DNA from 2 places in the Shewanella sp. 8A genome. Region 1 is predicted to be linked to the other one. Evidence: riboswitches for the same ligand, from Rfam matches in the RefSeq annotation. Region 1 holds a riboswitch; the other holds the start of a gene.
What was found. A riboswitch is a leader RNA that binds a small molecule or an ion and turns the genes downstream of it on or off. The one in region 1 is predicted to bind thiamine pyrophosphate.
Positions count from the first base shown of each region.

Region 2: another riboswitch for thiamine pyrophosphate. It lies ahead of thiC (phosphomethylpyrimidine synthase ThiC); the one in region 1 lies ahead of M0413_RS17030 (TonB-dependent receptor).

Region 1 covers NZ_JAMDJP010000025.1:28,125-31,337, reverse strand. Annotated here, with positions in the region: gene M0413_RS17030 (TonB-dependent receptor) at 1-1,964, opposite strand, end outside; TPP riboswitch at 2,018-2,127, opposite strand; gene M0413_RS17025 (Crp/Fnr family transcriptional regulator) at 2,351-3,031, shown strand; gene tsgA (MFS transporter TsgA) at 3,108-3,213, opposite strand, start outside.
Region 2 covers NZ_JAMDJP010000014.1:44,814-48,026, reverse strand. Annotated here, with positions in the region: gene thiC (phosphomethylpyrimidine synthase ThiC) at 1-1,862, opposite strand, end outside; TPP riboswitch at 2,022-2,120, opposite strand; gene M0413_RS12535 (hypothetical protein) at 2,296-3,213, opposite strand, start outside.

The DNA of each region.
Region 1 (3,213 bases):
TAAAACTCGCTCTTACCACTCATATTCAAGTTGGCAAACCAACCCGAGTTCGCACGATAGGTACCGCCTAGGCTATAGGTTAAGTGCGGTGAATGGGCCAGATCGCGCCCCGTTAAATCCACATCAGTACCGTATTTATCTTGATATTGGTAATTACCGTAAGCAGTCTGTAACCAACCAAGGCTTGAGTAAAACTGGAGATTATCCGTGGCATACCAAGTTGCATCCAGCTCGGCACCGTAGTTGTTTGAGCTACCCGCATTTTCAGTGTAGAGAATAAACCGTTGTGGCTTATTAGGATCTTGCTGGGAAGCAGCCACTTGCTGATCCTGTCTATCCATATAGAACAGTGCCAGATTAGTATCGATAAGCCCTTCAAACCAATGGGATTTTAAACCTATTTCGTAGTTGTATAAGGTTTCGGTATCAAACTCTTTTTTATCATTGAGTTCGACTGGCAAAGTCATGTTGAAACCGCCCGCCTTGTAACCTCGCGCCACACGGGCGTAGACATTGTGGGACTCATTGAGCACTTTACTCAGCGCAATATGGCCGCCCCACATGGTTTCGCTCGGGTCAAAATTATCATTGTTAGTGTCGGAGTAATGACTATTACGACGCTCCACACGCAGCCCCATAGACAAGGCATAGTCAGCACCTAAATCCGTATCCAGCTGACCAAATACGGCGTAATTGGTTGCTTCATATTCAGAATCTAACACCTCATCAGGCCAAGTATTATATTCAGAATACAGTTGGTTATCTTCTTTAAGGTTCATCGCATAAACCCCAAGTAACCAGTCGGTTGAGCCGGCAAAAATACGGCCTTGGTCAGTCGAGCTCAAACGAAACTCTTGGGATAAGGTTTTACGCTGACCGGTTTTGTCCCAAAAGTAATCATACTGACAAGGCGATACATTACCGCCCTCTTCACATTGTTTAGATGCCCAATACTCAGAATTGGCCCAATCGCCATCGTAACTATAGTGGTGATCGGTATTGGCAAATGAAGTCAGCGAGGTCAACTCAAACTGCTCTGCCCCCGAATATGTCGCTTTAAAACCTGCGCCGGTGGTGCGCTGGCTATCGACACCCGGTTGATCAGATAGGGTGTTTGTCGGATCGTTGGTTAAACTCCAGACATCATAACCGTTATCAAAATCGGCATGCAGCAGGGTTAAATCGAGTTGCAGATCATCGGTGGCATACCAACGCAATTTCGCGCGACCAGTAAATTCATCGCGGCCATTAGTATCTTCTTTATTTAAATAGATATTGTCGCGATAACCGTTTTGCTGATGTTGCTGCAGTGCCACACGATACAGCAATTTGCCGGAATCGCTTAAGGGACCTGAGCTAAAACCACTGAAGGTTTGTAGATCGTCATTACCTAAAGAAACCTCGGCGCCATGTTCAAACACATCGGTTGGGTCGTTACTCTTAAGGTAAATTAAGCCCGCTAACGCATTGGCGCCATAACGGGTTCCCTGCGGGCCGCGTAACACTTCAACCTGCTGCAGATCGTACATGCTCGACACCATGCCGATACCGGATAAATCAATATCATCAACAATATAACCAACGGATGAGTTAGGCGCGCCTTGATATTGCTCCTGCTCACCCACGCCACGGATCTGAAAATACTTGGGGCGAGAACTACCACCTGACCAGTTAAAGTTGGCGATGGAGTTCATCACATCTTCAAAGTGCTGGGCGCTTTCATCTTGAATTTGCTGGGCATCGATAACGGTAATGCTTGAAGGCATTTTTTCTAAACTGGCACTGCGAAAATCCGCCGTAACCACCATGATTTCCATATTATTATTGGGATCAGGTTTGTCGATAGCATCGGTTTGCGCCCATGCCGACGCACTTAACGCCGCAGAGACGGCCAGCGCTAATGGTGCACGAGTTAACGATATCGTGAAGATTGAAGATTGGTTGTTAGACTTTTTGTTAGACATAGGACCTCAAATACATGTTTGAGATCCGGCAACGAATAAGCGATTCAGAAGTGTGCTGTTGATTGGCCCATTCCTACGCCGGTATTAGCCGGATCAGGTTCTAAGGGTTCGTCTGATGACATCTCAGTCTGCCGAATGTTGGCAAACACCCCTTGGCGGCGCTTAGTATACATGACGAAAATAATAAAGTAGACACACTTGTGCCGGCGATATCCTTAAATATCACTAAAACCTTGTCTTTCTACACAATGTTAAAAATCTTATGCCAAACGCCCGCAATCCCAATGCCTAAAATCGCCAGTCAACTCCTTTGGCCCATTTGACCGTTTATCACGATAATGTTATAGAAGGCCGCCATTTTACATAGGATGAGAGGATCATACTCAATGCAGCTAAAACCGTTAGCCAAAGGACGTTATAGCCAGCGATGGGAGCAAGACTATCCCCTTATTGAAGCGGTGATACTCAGCTGTATCAGCGAAGTTAAAATGCTTAAAAAAGGCGCCCATCTAATGACACAAGGTGAAGCCATGACGTCACTGGTGTTGGTAAAACAAGGGCGCGTGTCGCTTGGCCATACCGCCAGAAATGGTCGATGTTTTCAATTGGGGACTATCGATTGTGATTCGCAACTCTTTGGTGAAATGGAGTTTTTTACTCAATATCACTGCCAATTGGATATTATTGCCAATGAAGCCTTAGAAATCATGGTCATTAGCGCCGAAAAACTACAATATTCCCTCGGCCAGCACCCACAGCTAGCGTTATTTTTTGCCAGCGCCATTGCCATTGACTACCAAGACACCGTCGATATTTTTACCCGGCGCCTGCTGTATCCCATCAGCTATAACGTGGCATATGATATTTACCACGAATATTTAAATGATTTACCCGTTGATGGCTTTAGTAAGCGTTATTTAGAAGCGGAGCGATTTGGTACAACCGATCGAGTTTACCGACGGGCACTACAGTTGCTTGAAGAACGTGGCCTGATTGAACGCAATAAAGAAGGCATAAGGATTAAAGATCTCAATGCCCTTAAACAATTTGTTGAAGCTGCGATATAACCAAATTAAAAAAGCCCACTCTCGAGATTATTCATTAGCAAGAGTGGGCCAAATCAATTAACGTCGCAAATGGACTTTAAGCCGCAGCAGGTTTCATTCGGCCTGAAACAATCAGCATGATAAATATCGCAACATAAAGTAGCGGGATAACATACATCACCGTTTGCAATCCAATAATACGT
Region 2 (3,213 bases), on a different contig from region 1:
AAACTTGCCGCATAGTCGCGCACATCTTGGGTGATCTTCATTGAGCAGAACTTAGGGCCACACATAGAGCAAAAATGCGCAACCTTGGCCGACTCCTGTGGCAGGGATTCATCGTGATAGGCTCGGGCGGTCTCAGGGTCAAGTCCGAGGTTATATTGATCTTCCCAGCGGAATTCGAATCGCGCCTTAGATAACGCATTGTCGCGGATCTGAGCGCCCGGGTGGCCTTTGGCAATATCGGCCGCATGGGCGGCAATCTTGTAGGCAATCAGCCCTTGTTTGACGTCCTGCTTATTGGGTAAACCTAAGTGCTCTTTCGGCGTCACATAGCAGAGCATGGCGCAGCCATACCATGCGATCATAGCCGCACCGATCCCTGAGGTGAAATGATCGTAACCCGGCGCAATATCGGTAATTTGCGGCCCTAGGGTATAAAACGGCGCCTCGGCGCAGTGGATAAGCTGCTTATCCATATTCTCCTTGATGAGCTGCATCGGGATATGCCCAGGCCCTTCGATAATGGTCTGCACATCGTATTCCCAGGCGATTTTGACTAGCTCACCTAAGGTTTCAAGCTCGGCGAACTGCGCCTCATCATTGGCATCGGCAATGGAGCCAGGTCGCATACCGTCGCCTAATGACAGCGATACATCGTAGGCGACACATAGCTCGCAAATCTCACGAAAATGGGTATAGAGGAAGTTTTCTTGATGGTGGCTCAAGCACCATTTGGCCATGATTGAGCCGCCGCGGGACACAATCCCTGTCACCCGTTTAGCGGTCATAGGCACATAGCGCAATAACACGCCCGCATGGATGGTAAAGTAATCGACGCCCTGCTCCGCTTGCTCAATCAAAGTATCGCGAAACACTTCCCAGGTCAGGTGTTCAGCAACACCATTCACTTTTTCCAGTGCTTGATAAATCGGCACTGTGCCAATCGGCACTGGCGAGTTACGGATAATCCATTCACGGGTTTCATGGATATAGCGGCCAGTGGACAAGTCCATCACAGTGTCCGCGCCCCAACGGGTTGACCAAACAAGCTTTTCCACTTCCTCCTCGATGGAAGACGTGACCGCCGAGTTACCGATATTGGCGTTCACTTTGACTAAAAAGTTACGGCCAATAATCATAGGCTCAGCTTCGGGATGATTGATATTTAACGGAATAATGGCGCGTCCACGGGCAATTTCGTCGCGGACAAACTCAGGGGTAATTGGTTTACCTATTACGGCACCAAAGGATTCACCATGGCCGCGGCGGTTTAAGATTTCATCTTGCACCTGGGCGAGCGCCATATTTTCCCGAATCGCCACATATTCCATTTCAGGGGTAATAATCCCTTGGCGGGCATAGTGTAGTTGGCTCACGCGTTTACCAGGTAAGGCACGGCGAGGACGAACAATCGCACTTGAGCCTGCTTCGAAACGCAGATGATCGAGCCCATCATCCTTTAGGCGTTGCTGGGTAAAATCTGAGGTCGCGCAATCGAGTACTTCGGTATCTTGGCGCTCGATAATCCACGGTAATCTGAGTTTGGCTAGTCCTTGGCGCACGTTAATTTGCGCAGCCAGATCGGAATACGGGCCAGCGCAGTCGTACACCGGAATGGGAGGATTTTTCTCAACGTTGGCCGCGATCGCCGTGCCGCCAATCCGCGTATCGGTTTGCAGAATTTGCCGCATCCCCACACGTAAATCCGCACGGCTTCCCTGCAAATAAAGTTTTTGCGAATTAGGATGTTGTAATGGTTTAAGGGTATCGATAAAGGCTTGCGCCTCGGCGCGCGCCACACGGCGGTTCGTTTGCCCATGAGTGTTCACGGCAAGTGATTCTGAGGACGATTCTAAACTGGACATAAGCAATCTCACTTTAACAAATAAAAATGGGGTTGCTTGTCTGGAGACTTGAGTGTTGAGAGCTGAGCCTTGTAAACCGTAAGTGGATTTACTGACTCAATAACGACTAAATCGATGGGTAAATAGACGGCAAAAGATTGCCGCTGATACGATTTAATGGAAGTTATTATGCTTGTTTCCTTCGCAGGTTTTAACCTGATCAGGTTCAACGGATCCCGAATAAACGGTCTCAGCCAAGAGGCACTCCGACAAGATGGGCAAAAGTATAGGCAGAAGCGCTGCGAACAAACAAGCGTAATTTAAGGACAAAAACTTAACTATCAATCAAAAACAAAGAATACATAAGCAACTGTATATTATAGTATTTAATTTTATAAAACTTTTAAACTCATCATTACCATTATTTTGGGTGAAAATTTATCATCGTTATTTTTTAGCCTTTTGGCCGCTTTACCATCATTTTATCGAGCTGCGCCTTAATGGCATCGTCAATTTCTTGGTTCATTTTCTTGCCACTGCAATCGAAGGGAAAACCTAAATTCTCGGCATAGGGATTAATTGGGGTGCCTACTTTGACGACCCGATAACAGGTATTACCTTGACGAACGATACGATTCGGATCCAGTTCTAAATCCAAACTGGTGGGGCCGCTAAAATCGTCGGCATTGGGCACAATCAGTACCTCCATCTCGGGGCTCATTTCAGACAAATTCGACCGTTTGCTGTAATGATTTGCTTGCTCTAACACTAAATCATCTAAAGCTTGCTCACGCTGTCGTTCAAAATAACGCTGAGTAAACAATCCCACACTGCCCGCCGCCCCACCGCTTTGCCCACTGGCCGCAGACTGTTGAGTGCTTGCCGCATGAGCCGAGCTTGATTGGACTTCTGCCTTTTTCGGTTTAACAGCCTCTTTTGAACTCTGCTGGGTTTGGCCCTGAGTTGAGGTGTTAGGCACAGATGTGTTTGGTACTGATGCTTTTGATTCTGTTACTTTTGATTCTTGGGCGCTAACTTCTGGTGGTTTGGCTATCTGCTCCATGGGTTTTGGCGTCAGCTTTACTGCGACTTTTGGTGACACTTTCGCTGACTGCTCAATATCAGCTGCCGGCTTTACGGTATTAGGCGGTGAGGTTATCGGCTCGCTAGTGTTAATAAACTCTTCCACTGAGATATCTTGAGCAGAATCCGCTGGAGCAGTTTGCGTTGGCGGCGCATAAATAAAATATGCCTTTAACGCTTTGGTTGTAGTCCGTGCGTTAGCAGATGATTCAGTAAAATGCAGCCCTAAGTGTTCCGACTGGGTTCGCCATAAAAAAATTAATAAAAACAGCAGTAAGCCATGGCCAAA